DNA from 2 places in the Brevibacterium sp. SIMBA_078 genome. Region 2 is predicted to be linked to the other one. Evidence: predicted binding sites of a transcription regulator. Region 2 holds the regulator's gene; the other holds the start of a gene.
What was found. Region 2 encodes LexA, which represses DNA repair genes until DNA is damaged. Its sites were predicted from a motif close to TCGAACANNTGTTCGA; they were not measured.
Positions count from the first base shown of each region.

Region 1: SB749_RS03740 (DUF222 domain-containing protein) is a predicted target of LexA. The motif match lies at 2,405-2,420, and genes of this name have one in related genera.

Region 1 covers NZ_JAWRYQ010000001.1:828,191-836,338, reverse strand. Annotated here, with positions in the region: gene SB749_RS03745 (N-acetylglucosamine-6-phosphate deacetylase) at 1-534, shown strand, start outside; gene SB749_RS03740 (DUF222 domain-containing protein) at 617-2,326, opposite strand; gene SB749_RS03735 (hypothetical protein) at 2,556-3,149, shown strand; gene SB749_RS03730 (hypothetical protein) at 3,217-3,912, shown strand; gene SB749_RS03725 (hypothetical protein) at 3,959-4,270, shown strand; gene SB749_RS03720 (copper chaperone PCu(A)C) at 4,291-4,884, shown strand; gene SB749_RS03715 (Dyp-type peroxidase) at 4,853-6,184, shown strand; partial or broken gene SB749_RS03710 (glycine betaine ABC transporter substrate-binding protein) at 6,338-7,078, opposite strand; gene SB749_RS03705 (hypothetical protein) at 7,097-7,240, opposite strand; gene SB749_RS03700 (methylated-DNA--[protein]-cysteine S-methyltransferase) at 7,544-8,131, opposite strand.
Region 2 covers NZ_JAWRYQ010000004.1:390,639-398,786, reverse strand. Annotated here, with positions in the region: gene priA (bifunctional 1-(5-phosphoribosyl)-5-((5-phosphoribosylamino)methylideneamino)imidazole-4-carboxamide isomerase/phosphoribosylanthranilate isomerase PriA) at 1-441, opposite strand, end outside; gene hisH (imidazole glycerol phosphate synthase subunit HisH) at 500-1,183, opposite strand; gene SB749_RS16680 (hypothetical protein) at 1,180-1,782, opposite strand; gene hisB (imidazoleglycerol-phosphate dehydratase HisB) at 1,779-2,375, opposite strand; gene SB749_RS16670 (histidinol-phosphate transaminase) at 2,372-3,550, opposite strand; gene SB749_RS16665 (LysM peptidoglycan-binding domain-containing protein) at 3,689-4,027, opposite strand; gene lexA (transcriptional repressor LexA) at 4,262-5,017, shown strand; gene SB749_RS16655 (ATP-dependent DNA helicase) at 5,084-7,054, opposite strand; gene hflX (GTPase HflX) at 7,051-8,148, opposite strand, start outside.

The sequences.
Region 1 (8,148 bases), on a different contig from region 2:
CCCGGAATCCATCACCGTGCTCCGGGGCCGGTCCTCGCCGCGGCCGAGGCCGAGCACGTCACCGTCGAACTCATCAATGACGGCGTCCACGTCGTCGCCCCGGTCGCGCGTATGCTCCACGAACTCGTGCCCGGGCGTCTCGCTCTCATCACTGACGCCATGGCGGCGACCGGCCTGCACGATGGGAGCTATCACCTCGGTTCGCTCCCGGTCGAGGTCAAGGATTCGGTAGCGCGCCTGGTCACCGCGGATGGCACTCAGGGCGCCATTGCGGGGTCCACGTTGACGATGGACGAGGCTGTGAAGCGGGCAGTCGCCGAGGTGGGACTCAGTCCGTTCGACGCTGTGCAGTCCGCAGGGTTCGTTCCATTGCGTGCGGGGGGCGGAATGCCGGAGTCGGGCGATTCTCTGCATGCGACGGGCGGTACCGCCGGTGCCGCCGGTGCGGGCAGCCTGTTGGCTCCCGGAATGTCGGCTGACCTCCTGCTGCTCGATGAGGACATGAGCATCCGGGCCTCTTCGTTGGGGGACTGAACCCAGCCGAACATGGCAGAACCGAGTTGAATCCGGCTGAACTTGGAAAGTGGGCACAGCTGTCCCCTGAAAGGTGGGGCGGCTATTTGTCGAACAGGGAGTCGACGATGTCGTCCGCGATGAAGCGGGCGTGGAGGATCGGCTTACGAGCCGGGTCCTTTGCGGCGGGCGGTATGTAGGCCGGTCGCCCGTCGAAGAGCATCACCGTGTCCCAATCGGTGCGGTCGAGCAGGTGGTGGTGATAGCTGCAGAGCAGCGCGAGATTGTTGATCTCGGTCTTGCCGCCGAGTGCCCACGGCCACACATGGTTGGCGTCGCACCAACCGGGAGGGGCATCGCAGCCAGGGAAGGTGCAACCTCGGTCACGGGCGGTGATCACTGCCAGCTGTTTGCGATTGGCGAAGCGCTGTTCTGTGGCCACCTGCATCGTCTTGGCCTTGTCGCTCATGAGGTGGAAGAACAGCGAGCCGTTGAGGCCGTTTCTCATCAGTTCCGTGATGGGAATGGGATTGTCGGCGCCCGTGGTGCCGTGTCCCGTGCCTTTGGCCAGATCTTCGGCGGTGGCGTTGATGACGAGAGCATAAGGCGCTCCTGCAGTCGTCCGCTGCTTGTCGATCGTCGTGACGAGGCCGGCGAATCGTTCGTAGATCCATTCGCGCGCCGAGGGCTGTTCAGCGCTGACGTCGACGAAACCGCCGTCCTCACGAACACCGACGCCGGGGACGTCGGCCGGAGTCCGGGTCGTGCGGGCTGCGTTGAGATCGGGTTCCGGAACTCGCTTCGCGTCATACCGGTCACCGGAGAGCACCGCATCGACGATCTCCAGCAGCTCTTTGTCAGGAAGCGGCGAGTTCGTTCTCTCAGAAGCAGCGGTCGCAGTGGCGGGATTGCCCGCGGTCGCGGAATCGAATGCGCCTATCGCTCCATCGGCCCCGTCTGCGGCTGTTGATTCGGCACCAGCGTTATCGGCACCGGCCTTGTCGTCTTCTCCCGCAGACTGGATTCGTGAGGTCAGAAGTCCGTTGAGAGTGCCGCCGGTGACGGGGTCGAGCAGTCCACGCAGCTCCCAGTCGCCGTTGGCCTTGGAACGCATGGACATGTTGTACGCAGAGCGGTCGGCCGAGTCATTCGGTTCTGCGCCGTCCGGGTCGATATAGCCCATGAGCTTGCCGAAGATCTCGCGCAGATCCTTGAGACGGACCTTGGGTGCGTTGTCGACCAAGCGCGTCTCGACGTCGGTGCGGACCGCCTGACTGACCCACGTGGGCAGCTTTCGCATGCAGTCTTCGATGACAGACGCCTGGGCGGCGGAGATCGTGCCGGTATGGAGGGCATCTGCGACGACTGGGTAGAGAGGCGGCAGAGCCTGTCCGGCCATGTCGACGCGTCCGCCGAGGTTCTTGGCCATATCGGTCCGACGGTTCGCCTCCGCGCCGGTGAGGTTGAATCGATTCTCGATGAGCGACTTCGTCGACTTGGCGCCGAAATCGCTGGGGGTTCCGACGCGTTCGCAGACGGAGAGTGCGAGCGTCGACAATGCATCGTTGATGCGTGTGATCGCCTCGACCCCATCGGCGAGCATGATGGCCTGATCTGGTCCCATGGGGCGATCGAACGCGCGCAGCTCGTCTTTGAGGCTCATCAGCTGAGTGATCGACGAGGTGACCTCGGGCGCGAAGCGGCTGAGATCTGCCCACTCCTCGTCGGCGAGCAGCGGGTGACCGCTGGTCTGCGGGGAGTTGTCGGCGTTCCGATCGGAATGATCGGAGCTGCGTTCGGGAGTAAGGGTCATGGGGATGAATTCCGTTCACCAACATCGTTGTTGTTAGAATCCAGCGTACGCTCATAATGAGTGGAATGCCATAGATGATCGAAAAAAGTTTCGAACATAATTCTGATGTTCGTAACAGTTCGAGAATATCGACAATCCTCGTTGAATCAGTGCAGGTCAGGGGCGGTGTCGGCTGCAGCTGAGGTGAACCGGCTTCGAATGTGTCAGTCGGTCGTGGCACGATTGGAGTATGGATGCCCTGCTCCTCATTGACACCGACGACGCCAGCTACCCCAGCGATGACGCCATGGAGACCCTCGGCGATATCGTCACCCGCACCCGCGCTGTGGGCGGTGTGCTCATCTTCGCGTCGACGAAGGCCGACCTCGCCGACACTCCCGACGGGGAGCTGAGCATCTTCGTCCCTGATGAAGAGGATCTTGTGCTCCGGTCCAAGAGTCCGGATGTGTTCGAAGGCGTCGACGATCTGGCCGCAGGTCTGCATGACCTCTCCGTCGACCGGATCATCATCGCCGGAGCCGACGCCACCGCGGCCGTGCCCGGCGCCGACGCCACCACGGGCGTGCCCGGGGCCGGAGCGGGCCAAGTCACCACTGACCCCGCCGCCCAGGCGGGAGGCGATGCCGATGCCAACGCCTCCTCGGCGGGCACCCTCGGAGCCGTCTACGCCTCGGCGATGGCGGGTCTTGTGTGCAACTTCGACGTCGTCGTCCTCTCCGACTCCACCACTGACCCCGATGGCAACCTCGTCGCCTGGGGCGATGCTGCCGCTGATGCCGGTGCCATGGTCAAGAAGACCGCCGATACCTGGCTGCGGATGTAGGCTCTGCCGCCTTCCCGAAATTGTTCTACATTGAGTAGAATGTGGGAGCGAGCTGAGAGGAGGGCCCATGACCGGATGGACGAAGTCCGTGCGTGCGCTCGCCGCCGCCCTCTTCACGACCCTCCTGGCCCTGCTCATGCACCTCGGTGCCGGCGGCGGCGTCTCGATTCCGGGCATTGTGGTCGTCTTCGTTCTCGTTCTCTGGGCGGCGATGATCGTCGCCGGCAGGCGTCTGGGCTACCTGACTCTGGCCGGTCTGCTCGGCCTCGGACAGGTGCTCATGCACCTGACGATGAGCTGGTCCGCACACACCTTCGCCCATGCGGGGACCCACGCGGGAACCGCTCAATCCGGAAGCGGGCAGGCCGGAGTTGCTGGTACCGGTTCCACCTCCGCCGAGGCGGCCCTCCACACCCACGCCGGACACATCGTCCCAGCCTCCGGCTCCCTTGACCTCGGACCTGCCGCATCCGCGCTCGGACATGCGAGCCACGGGGCCACCTCGGTGGGGATGGTCATCGCACACGTCGTCGCCGTCCTCGTCACCGCCGTGATCCTCAAGCGCGGTGAGGACATCGTCCTCAGCATTCTGCAGCTGGCCCTGGGCCCGGTGATCGGCGCACTGCGAGCCCTCGCCGAGGCGGCCGGAGTCCTGGCCGACGAACCGTTCCGCAAGCTCTGCGCTTCGTTCCGGCTGCCGCTGCCGGTCACCTCGGCGGTGGTCGGCCCGAACTACCGCCGCGGCCCGCCCGCACCCGTCTGACATCTCATTCGGCGAGTCCACCGCCGACCCACACTCGATTTTCCGGGTGACCACCCAATTTCGGGCGACCGCCGAATCAGCGGCGGCCCGCCCCTCGGTGACAGTCGAACACGTCCGCGCAGACCGCTGCGCGCAGAAGACACGTGCTCCGCATCCCAGCCAGCACGTGCCCTGCACGCTTGCACTCGCACGAGCTGCGCGCAGGCATACGAACGCGGTGTGGCTGAGCGCCCGCAGCTTCGAGCAGCAGAGACTCTGCGACCGAAGATCCTCGTCGTCTGACGACAGGGGACACGCGGGACTGCCCGCGCCAGCAGGCGACCGCGGCGCGCCGACACGTGCTCTCGACTGCACCTGAATGACGAAAGTGCAGACATCATGCGAAAGAACATCACCCTGGCCCTTGCCCTGCCCATCGCCGTCGCCATCGGCCTGGCCGGCTGCCGCCAAGACGACAGCAGGGCCGCCGGTTCGGAACAGACCGACGGCAGCGGCTCCGCCTCGGCGGAATCCTCGGAAAGCGCAGTCGACGCCGAAGCGCTCAGCTTCGACGGCGCTTGGGTCAAGGCCGCCGACGACGGAATGACCGCAGTCTTCGGGGAGCTGAAGAACAACACCGACGCCGACATCAACCTCGTCGAGGCGAAATACGCGGACGCGGAGATGGTCCAACTCCACGAAACCGAAGGCGACGGCTCGGGCGGAATGTCCATGCAGGAGAAGAAGGGCGGCTTCACCATCCCGGCGGGAGAGAGCCTCCGCTTCGAGCCCGGAGGCGATCACATCATGATCATGGGGCTGAAGAAGGCGATCAAGCCGGGCGAGCAGATCAAGCTCGACCTCGTCACCGCCGACGACGAGACCGTCGAGGTCACAGCCGTAGCCAAGGAGTACTCCGGAGCCCAGGAAGACTACGCGCCCGGTGAAGCCGAAGGCTCCAGTGACGACCACGGCGACCACGGTGACCACTGAGTCCGGTCGCCCCGGCTTCAGCCGCCGAGGTCTCCTGACCTCGGCGGCCGCGGCCGGCGGTGCAGGCGTCGTCGGTGCCACGGCCGGATTCGCGCTCGGCCGCGGTCCCGGATCACAGGGCACGAGCGTTGGTGACGGCGGGCCGCCTCGGCGAGATCTGGATGGCGCGAATGGGCCGCAGACCGTGCCGTTCTACGGCACTCATCAATCCGGGGTCGAAACCCCACCACAGGCCTATGGGCACTTCATCGCGTTCACGCTCAAGCCCGGAACCAAGGCCGCGGAGGCGGTGCGCTGGCTGCGGCTCCTCACCGCGGATGCGGCTGCGCTGACGCAGGGGCGGGCGCCCTTGGCCGACTCCGAATCCGAACTCGCCGTCGACCCTGCCCGGCTGACAGTGACTTTCGGATTCGGAGCCAGGCTGGTTGCCCTGGCCGGAAAGGAGCATGTTCCGGACTGGCTCAAGCCCTTGGAGGCGTTCTCGATCGATCGCCTCGATGAGGACCGATGCAAGGGCGACCTGCTCCTGCAGTTCTGCGGCGACGACCCGCTGACCTTGGCACATGCTCGGCGCATGCTGTTCAAGGATTCGCGCTCGTTCGCCGAGGTGGCCTGGCAGCGGGACGGATTCCGACGTGCCTACGGCAGCACGGGGGAGGGGAAGACCCAGCGGAATCTCTTCGGTCAGCTCGATGGCACGGCGAATCCGGGACCCGGATCCGAGGACTTCGCGCGGATCATCTGGGGACAGGGCACGAAGACCGCGAACCCGGTGTTCTCCGCTCGCGGGGAGCCGCCGGTCGACCTCGGAGCGCATCTGCCGGTATGGATGCGTGGGGGAACGACGCTGGTTCTGCGCGATATCGCGATGAACCTCGACACCTGGGATCAGGCCGACCGGCCGGCACGGGAGTTCTCGGTCGGGCGGACCATGGGCACCGGGGCACCGCTGTCGGGTGAGGACGAGTTCGACGTCCCGGACTTCACCGCGGTCGATCAGCGCGGACTGACGAAGATCTCACAGGTCGCGCATATCGCCCGAGCCCGCGACGGACTGGGTCCGGAGGTGCAGATCCACCGGCGCACGTTCAACTACGAGACCGGTGCGGGCGGGGATTCGGGGCTGCTGTTCGCGTCCTTCCAGGCCGATATCGAACGGCAGTTCCTGCCGATCCAGCGCCGCCTCGCCGAGGTGGACCTGCTCAACGAATGGACGACCCCGATCGGGTCGACCGTGTGGGCGATCCCGCCCGGAGCGACCGAAGACGGGTACGTCGGGCAGGAGCTGTTCGACGGGTGAGGAAGCGGCGCGGCCGCCGGACAGGCAGGCACGGCCGCGTCCTCACTGAAAACGAGCGGCCGCCGGACCCGCAGAAGCGGGAACGGCGGCCGCGCAATGTCCGTGCTCACTGCGGTGCGTCAGGACTCGGTTCTGCCCGATGAGAGCAGTGACTCAGTCGGTGATCTCGGAGTCGAAGGCCTTCGGATTGTCCTTGATCCACTGGTCGACGGCGTCGCCTTCCTGACCTTCTTCGTACTCGTTGACGATGAGGTCCTCAAGCTCTCCGTACGTCTTGTCGTCGAGCTTGATCCCCTTGATGAGCTCGGCAGCCTCGGGGTTGTCCTCGCTGAAGCCGTCGGTGCCGAGGAAGTGCATCTTCTCCGGATCGCCCATGGCGTTCTTCGGATCCTTGAGCTCCTTGACGTCGAAGGCGTTGTTCGCCCAGAACGGACGCCACAGGGTGACGACGATGTCTTCCTTCGCATCGATGGCATTGCCCAGCTCGGTGAGCATGGCCGGGGTCGAGGAGGTGACGAGCTCGAAGTCCTTCTCCAGGTCGTAGGCAGGCATCATCGAATCCTTCGTCACCTTGGTGAGACCGGCTCCGGGTTCGATGCCGACGATCTTGCCGTCGAACTCGTCGGCATTGTCTTTGAGCTCATCCATCGAATCGATGTCGACATAGTCGGGCACGACGATCGTTTTCTGCGCCTCGTCGTAGTAGGTGCTGATGTCCTCGATCTTGTCGCCGTACTCATCCATTTACTGCTTGTGGGTCTTCTCCGGCCAGGCGGAGGGGTAGATGTCGATGTCGCCGTTCGCCACTCCCGCATAGAGGATCGCAGCCCCGGAGATCGTCTCCAGCTCTGGCTCGTATCCGAGCTTCTCGAGCTGGTCCTCGAGCAGGAACGCGGTGCTGCGGCTGTCGGACTACGAAGAGATGTAGCCGATCTTGATCGTGCCCTTGTTGCCGCCGGAGCCGGAGTCCTTGCCGGCTTCCTGGGAACACCCGGTCAAGGCGGGGCCCAGGGCTGCGCAGGCGGCGACTGCGGTGGTGATTGTGCGTGACTTCATCGGTTTCCTCTTCGTGGTGGCTGCCCGAACGAGGAGGTGCTGCCGTCTCTGGCAGTCTCCGTCGTCCGAGCAGGAACGTGTGAACGCAGGATCTTTTGTGATCACAAAATCTGGTATGTCTATGCAATCACAGTATTCACTCAACTTCCACCGGTTCAACGAACGTATCCGAGCGGACTGTGTCCCGAATCCGCACGACTGCAGGCCGGCGCGATCGGCAGAATGCACGCGACCTGTGTAATGTCAGCGCGATTTGGAGAATGCACGCGCGAACTGCGGAATGACAGCGCGAACTGCAGAATGTCAGAACAGCGGCTGCGGCAGGGCGTCTTCGAACTCGAGGAGGCGCCGCTTGGTCTCGAGCTCGTGACCGGGCAGCCCGCCCGAATACCCGCCGAGTCCGCTACCTGCGACAACACGATGGCAGGGGACGATGATCGGGATCGGATTGAGTCCCATGATCCCGCCGACGGCACGGGCCGGGATCCCGGTTCCGCTCGCCTCGGCGAGCTGTCCGTAGGTGACTGTGGTCCCCGCGGGGACTTCTTCGGCCAAGGCCGTCAAAACTGTCCTCGCGACGTCCGAGACCTGACCGAAGTCCACGGGCAGGTCGAATTCGCCGAGGCGGCCGTCGAAGTACGCACGCACCTGGGCGACCGCCTCGGCGAGGATCGGGTCCGAGCCGGCGGCCACCTCGGCGGGGATGGAAACGTCGGCGGTCGCCTCGGTGAGGATCGGGTCCGACCTTTCGGCCGCCCCAGCGGGGATCGGATCGGCGGCGTCGCTCGCCTCGGCGGATCTGCGCCATTCGAGTCGGACGATGGACCGGCCGTCGCTCGTCACGGTGAGGGGTCCGACGAAGGTGTCGACGGTTCCCGAAGCGGTTGCCATGGGATGTCCTCCGTTCG
Region 2 (8,148 bases):
CTTCGTCCAGCCGCGGGCGGCCAGGGTGGTTCCGCGCACGTCGAGGCCGATGGCGACCTGGTCGCCGAAGCGCGAGATCATCTCGGCCGTCCACTCGGGGTTCTCCAGGGCGGCGGTGCCGATGTTGACGCGCTCGGCTCCCGTGTCGAGTGCACGTTCGAGGCTTTCGGTGTCACGGATGCCACCGGAGAGTTCGACCTTGATCCCCACTGCCTTGACGACCTGGTTGAGCAGATCCGAGTTCGATCCGCGTCCGAAGGCGGCATCGAGGTCGACGAGGTGGATCCATTCGGCGCCGCGGCTCTCGAAGTCCTGAGCGGCGTCGATGGGTGAACCGTAGTCGGTTTCGGTTCCGGCTTCGCCCTGGACGAGGCGGACGGCCTTGCCGTCGGCGACGTCGACGGCGGGGAGGAGGACCAGCTTGTTCGAACTGTCTGTCATTGTGACCTTTCTGCCAGGGTGCCACGGGGTTTGAGGCAACCATAGTCGGTGTGCTCGGTCAGGAGCTGAGTGAGCCTGTGGGGTTGGTGCCGGAGCTGCCGGTGCTGCCGGAATCGCTGCCCGGGCTGCTGTCGGCGGCGAACGAGGCGAGCCAGTTGCGCAGGAGCTTGGCGCCTGCCTCGGCGGATTTCTCGGGATGGAACTGTGCTGCCCAGGTGGTTCCGTCTTCGACGGCGGCGATGAAGTCATTGCCGTGGCGGGCGGTCGTCACTGTCGCGTTCGCCGGCGGCTCGGTCGCGGCGTAGGAGTGGACGAAGTAGAAGCGTTCGTCCCCGATGCCATCGAACATGGCCGAGTCCGCGGGAGCGTTAACCTTCGACCATCCCATATGCGGGATGACCGGTGCGTCGAGGCCGGTGACGGCTCCGGACCACAGACCGATGCCCTCAGTCTTGACTCCGTGTTCGACACCGCGGGCGAAGAACACCTGGAGGCCGACGCAGATGCCGAGCAGCGGTCGCCCTTGTTCGTGGCGTGCCCGGATGAGGTCGACACCCCCGACGTTCTCCAGTCCGGCCATCACGGCCGAAAATGCGCCGACGCCGGGAACCAGCAGTCCGTCGGAGTCGTTGATGACATCGTGATCGGCCGTCAGCGTGACCTCGGCACCGGCCGCGGCGACCGCACGAACGGCGGAACGGACGTTTCCGGCACCGTAGTCGAGGACGGCGACAGTCGTCATCGCTTCGCTCCCTTGCTCAGCACCGACCAGATCCTCCACAGGGAGAACCCGAGGACGATGGCACCGAGTGCGGCGACGACCCAGGCGATGGTGTTCCCGCCGAGGGCCAGAGCAATGCCGAAGGCCATGACGAGTCCGGCGAGGACGGCGGCGATGATCCACAGCAGAGCGGTGCGTGCCATGGCGGCCCGGCCAGGGCTCATCGTGGCCGCACTGGCCTGCAGCTTCGTCATCGACGAGGTCGGGATATTGCCTTCGACGTCCTCTGCGGCAACGGTTTCGAGCAGGAGACCTTCGAGCACATCGGGCAGGTTCTTCAGCGCCAGCCCGGCCGGCACATCGGATTCTCGGGCGCCGTGGCGGAAGTGGCCGGCGTCGATCTGCTCTTCGCTGCGCACGAGGAGGAGGACCTCATGTTTGCCCGCGAGCTTCGAGATCACTGCGGCCGCCTCGTTGCCGGCTTTGACATCCGTGTCGGCGAGCACGATTCCGCTGAACTCGCCGATCGGCACGATGATGCCGGAGATGTTCGACAGCACGCACGCGGCGGCCAGCTGTTGGGCGACCCCGAACGGGGTCACGATGACGGTTGTGCTCACAGGACTCCCTTGGTGCTGGGAACGGAGTTGCTGCGCGGATCGGTTTCGACGGCCTCCCGCAGCGCGCGGGCGAAGGCCTTGAACTCGGCTTCGACGATGTGGTGCGGGTCGCGACCGCGCACCAGGTCGAGGTGGACGGTCAGTCCGCCGTTGAAGGCGATCGATTCCAGCGAGTGTGAGGTCATCGAACCGGTGAAGTGACCGCCGATGAGGTGGTACTGCTGGCCTTCGGGCTCGCCTTCGTGGACGAAGTAGGGGCGCCCGGAGACGTCGACGACGCACTGGGCCAAGGCCTCGTCCAGCGGGACGGCGGCGAAGCCGTAGCGGCGGATGCCGACCTTGTCGCCGAGCGCTTCGCGCAGGGTCTGGCCGAGCACGATCGAGGTGTCTTCGACGGTGTGGTGGACGTCGATGTGCGTGTCGCCGGTGGCGGTGATGTCGAGGTCGATCATCGAGTGCTTCGACAGGGCGGTGAGCATATGGTCGAAGAACGGCACGCTCGTCGAGATGTTCGAACTTCCGGTGCCGTCGAGGTTGACGGACACGGACACCGTGGACTCGGACGTGGTGCGTGAGTTCTGGGCCTGCCTCATGGAGTGCCTTTCGTCGGGGCGGCTGATGACGGGGTCGGAGACTGCGGACGATCCGCGAGGATGTCCGGGGATTCGGCGAGGATGTCGTCGATGGCGTTGAGGAACGCTTCGGTCTCCTCCTCGGTGCCGGCGTTGACACGAGCGTGGCCGGTGATGCCGATATCGCGGATGAGGACTCCGCGGTCAAGGAGCTTCTGCCACAGATCGGCCGGTGAGGCGATGTTGCCGAAGAGCACGAAGTTCGAATCGCTGTCGTGGACGGTGAAGCCCGCCTCGGCGAGGTGGCTGGACATCCGATTGCGCGAGTCGATGAGACGGTCGACATTGCCAAGCAGCAGTTCGGCATGTTCGAGAGCCGTGCAGGCCAGCACCTGAGTGACCTCGGACAGGTGGTAAGGCAGGCGGACGAGGCGGAGGACGTCGATGAGCTCGGGTGCAGCGATGGCGTAGCCCAAGCGCAGGCCGGCACAGGCGAAGGCCTTGCTCATGGTGCGGGAGACGACGAGGCGGGGCCGGCCCTCAAGCAGAGTCATCGCCGAAGACTTGGCGGGACGGGAGAATTCCGCATACGCCTCGTCGACGATGACTATCCCTGCGCAGTTGTCGTAGGCGGCTTCGATGACGTCGAGACCGATCGAGGTCCCGGTCGGATTGTTCGGGGTGCACAGGAAGACGATGTCCGGATTCGCACGAGCCACCTCGGCGGCGACGGTCTCGGCATCGAGGGTGAAGTCGTCATTGCGTTCGACGTGCTGCCATTCGGCACCCGTGCCCGTGGTGATGAGCGGGTGCATCGAGTACGAGGGGGTGAAGCCTATGACAGTGCGGCCCGGACCACCGAAGGCCTGGACGATATGGCTGAGCACTTCGTTCGAGCCGTTGGCGGCCCAGATCATGGAGGGGTCGAGGTCGACGGAGTCTCCGGCGCGTTCGTTCACACCGTCCAGATAGGTGACGAGGTGTTCGCGCAGTGCGGTGAATTCGCGATCGGGATATCGATTGAGTCCGGCGAAGTGATCGTCGACGGCGGCGCGCATGCTCTCGACGACGACGTCCGGAAGCGGATAGGCGTTCTCGTTGACGTTGAGTTGGACCGGCACATTGAGGTGCGGAGCCCCGTACGGCTTGAGGCCGACGAGGTCTGAACGCACTGGCAGAGAGTCGATGTTTCCCACGGCGATCATTCTACCGAGAGGCCCCCGCCGCCCGGGCGGCGGGTCGGGCATCGAGATACGCCGGTCGGCTCACCCGATCGAACGGGTCAGCGCGCTGCCGGTCGGGCCGGCGCCCTGCCGGTCGAGCAGGGTCCGACCTCAGCGGACGGGGACGTCGAGGGTCTGGCCGGGGTGAACCGTCGGGGTGTCCAGGTGGTTGATCTCGACGATATCGGCAACGACATCGCGGGTGTCGCGGTCGATGCCGAGATTCGAAGCCACGGTCCACAGCGATTCGCCCTCACCGACGACGACTGCCTCGGCGTCGATGCCGATGCTCTCCGTCTCCGATTCGGCGACAGCAGCTGCCGAGAACGACTGGGTGGCGAGGAGGACCGCTCCGCCGATGACGACGAGAGCGACGAGCAGGGTCCGGAGAAGGCGCACAGCCTGGCGTCCACGAGGGGTCAGGTGCAGCTCGGTGTTCTGTGCAGACATCGCATTACCTCTTTCATTCGTACGATTCCACCAGTAATCGGTAGAACGTCTGTTCTATTCAACATGCCAATCGAACAAATGTCCAGTCCAACTCGAACATCTATGCGACAATGAGAGGGAACCAGCGTTGTTGATTGATCTGTCAGAACCATCTCAGTCGGCACTGACACGAGAATTTCCGAAGCGGAGATCACGGCGTTCAGCGGCAGGGAATAGAACGAAGGGGAACGAGCAATGGTTCAGAACAAACGAGGCAGAGGCAGGCCTCGCAACGAAGATGTTGCCAGCGAGATCGCTGCCGCTCGCACCGATGACGACGTCGTCCAGATCCCTGAGGGGTCATCCGGTGAGGGCGACTTCCGCCTCACTCCCCGTCAGCGTCTCGTGCTTGAGACCATCGAACGTGCGGTCGTGACCAACGGCTACCCGCCGAGCATGCGCGAGATCGGCAAGGCCGCCGGGCTGGCCTCCCTCTCCAGCGTCGCCCACCAGCTCTCCCAGCTCGAACGCCTCGGCTATGTCCGCCGCGACCCGAAGCGCCCGCGTGCGATCGAAGTGGTCAATCCGTTCGAAGAGGAAGAGGCAGAGCGCGCGAAGTACGAGGAGCTCGCCAACAACACCGTGCAGGTGCCCGTCGTCGGACGCATCGCCGCCGGTGGCCCGATCCTGGCCGAGCAGGAAGTCGACGATGTCTTCTCCCTGCCGACCCAGGTCGTCGGCTCCGGTGAGATGTTCCTGCTCAAGGTCGTCGGCGATTCGATGATCGAAGCCGCCATCTGCCACGACGACTGGGTGGTGGTGCGCAAGCAGCACACCGCTGACAACGGTCAGATCGTCGCCGCCCTCCTCGACGGCGAGGCCACGGTGAAGACCCTTAAACGCAAGGCCGGTCAGCAGTGGCTGATGCCGCAGAACGAGAACTACGAACCCATCGACGGCACCTACGCCCAGATCATGGGCCTCGTCGTCGCCGTCATCCGCCGCCTCTGATCTTCCGTCGGCTCTCCGCAGTCTGAACGCAAAGGCCCGCGACCGATTCGGTCGCGGGCCTTTGCATCATCCTTCGTCGGTTTCGGCCAGCCGTGCCAGGCTCTTGCGGACGAGGCCGGAATTCGTCGTCGGCCACATCCGCGGCATCGAGTTGACGAGGAACCCGGCATACCGGGCCGAGCGCAGCCGCGAGTCGAGCACGGCCACCACTCCCCTGTCCTTGGTCGACCGGATGAGGCGTCCGGCTCCCTGAGCCAGGCGCAGGGCGGCATGCGTGGCCGACACCGCCATGAATCCGTTGACTCCCCGCTGGTCGGCATCGCGTGCCCGCGCCTGCATGAGCGGGTCGTCGGGACGGGGAAACGGCAGACGGTCGATGATGACCAGGCGGTTCGTCCGTCCCGGCACATCGACTCCCTGCCACAGTGACATGGTTCCGAACAGGCAGGACTGATCATCGGCGGTGAATTGGGAGACCAGCGCCGGCAGGCCGTCGTCGCCTTGGAGCAGGATCGGGAAATCGAACTTCTCCCGCAGATGTTCGGCCGCCGCATTGGCCGCCGCCCGGGAGGAGAACAGGCCCAATGCTCCGCCGTTCGAGGATTCGACGAGTTCCTCGAGTTCGGTCAGCGCCTCCTCGCTCAGTCCGCTGCGTCCGGGTTTGGGCAGGTGGGAGGCGACATAGAGGATGCCCTGTTTGCCGTAGTCGAAGGGTGATCCGACATCGAGGCTGTCCCATTTCGGGGCGTCGGGTCCGAAGAGTCCCAACGAGGCTGCCACTGCGTCGAAGTTGCCACCCAGGGACAGAGTCGCCGAGGTGGCCACGACCGTGGATTCTTCGAAGATGCCGTTGCGCATGGTCCCGGCCACGCTCAAGGGTGCGACGACGAGATTCGTCGTCTCCTTCTCGCGGAAGGTCGAGCGTGAGAGCCAGATAACGTCGTTCTTTCCCGGGTCGCAGAAGCGTTCGGCGAGTTCGAAGATCTCCTGGCAGCGTGCCTTGGCCATCTGCCGGCCCGCGTCGGCCTCCTCGGTCTTGCCGCCGATGTCGTTGATGATCTGGCGGGCGGAATCGCGGATCTGCGCCAGAGCCAGTCCGAGCGCCTCGCTCATGTGGAGGATGAGCCCCTCGGGCACCGAGGTCTGCGCACGTTCGAGTGCCGCCGCGGCGGAGTCGAGCAGAGACACGACGCCGTCCTGGACGGTGGTGTGTTTGCGTACGGAACTCGTCGCGGCCGAGAGCATGCTCGTGTTGATCTGCCCGGACAGGGCGCTGGTGACCCGGTCCTTGAGCTCGTGGGCCTCGTCGATGATGATGACATCGTGTTCGGGCAGCACGTTCGATTCCCCGAAGGCGTCGATGGCCAGCAGGGCATGGTTCGTCACGACGATATCGGCGTCGGCGGCATTGTTCCGGGCGATTTCGGCGAAGCATTCGGTGAACAGCGGACAGTTCGAACCGAGGCAGTCGAAGGCGTTGACGGACACCTGTGACCAGGCACGATCGCTGACGCCGGGTAGGAGATCGTCGCGGTCGCCGGTGTCAGTGGTCTTCTCCCAGGTGCGGATCCGCTGGATCTCCTCCCCCAGCCCGGAGCGTTCGGTGGGTTTGCGTCCCGCCTCGGCGTCGGCACCGAGGTCGAAGAGCATGCCCTCGCCCTCGTCGGGGTACCCGCCGGCGAGCTTGTGCTTGCACACATAGTTCCGGCGCCCCTTGAGCAGTGCCGCCCGGGGCAGCGGATCGAGGTCCTTCTTCACGGCCTTGAACAGCCGGGGCAGGTCGCGGTGGATGATCTGCGTCTGCAGGGCCAGGGTTGCCGTTGAAACGACGACCTTCCCGCCGGTGCGGGTGACGTACTCGGCCGCCGGCACCAGGTAGGCCAAAGATTTGCCGGTGCCGGTTCCCGCCTGCACGAGCAGATGGATTCCCTTGTCCAGCGACGAGGCGACCGCCTGCGCCATCTCCTGCTGACCCTCACGTGGCGATCCGCCGATGGCGCCGACAGCGGATTCGAGGAGGGTGTCGACTGCCTTCACTCGTCGATGACCAGGTCCGGACGTTGGAATTCGCGCAGTTCGTCGACGAGCTCGGTCGGCACCTTGGCCTGCAGGCTGGTGCCCTCCGTGCCGTGCGATTCGTGTTCGACCGTGCCGAGGGCGTAGATCTTCGACACGAGGTCACCGCGTTCATAGGGAACGAGCACGGTCATGTCGATGTCCGGGACGGGAAGGCGGTTCTCGATGGCCTCGATGAGGTCATCGATCCCTTCCTTCGAGACTGCGGAGACGAACTGGGCGTCGGGATACTCCGCGCGCAGGCCGGTGATCACGGCCTCCTCGGCGATATCTGCCTTGTTGAACACGAGGAGTTCGGGGATATCCCCGGTCTCGACGTCTTTGAGGACGTCGCGCACGGCCTGGATCTGTCCGTGCGGATCCGGGTGGGAGGCATCGACGACGTGGAGGAGCAGATCCGAGCCGGCGGCTTCCTCCAGGGTCGAGCGGAAGGCCTCGACGAGCTGGTGGGGCAGGTTGCGGACGAACCCGACGGTGTCCGTGTAGGTGAAGACGAGGCCGTCGGCGGTCTTGGCCTGCCGGACGGTCGGATCGAGGGTGGCGAACAGGGCGTTCTGCACCATCACCTCGGCGTCGGTGAGCAGGTTGAGCAGGGAGGACTTGCCCGCGTTCGTGTAGCCGACGATCGCGACGGAGGGTACGTGGTGGCGGGCGCGGTTCTTCCGCTTGGTCTCGCGGGAGGGCGCCATGGCGTTGATCTCGCGGCGCAGCTTCGACATGCGCGTACGGATACGGCGACGGTCGAGTTCGATCTTCGTCTCACCGGGTCCGCGGGAGCCGATTCCGGCACCGCCGGCGACACGGCCGCCGGCCTGACGGGACAGGGACTCACCCCAACCGCGCAGTCGCGGCAGGAGGTATTCGAGTTGGGCGAGTTCGACCTGGGCCTTGCCTTCGCGGGATTTCGCGTGCTGGGCGAAAATATCGAGGATGAGCGCGACGCGGTCGACGACCTTGACCTTGATGACGTCCTCGAGTCCGCGCCTCTGGCTGGGGGCGAGTTCGGAGTCGATGATCACGGTGTCGGCGCCGACGGAGGAGACGACCTCGGCGAG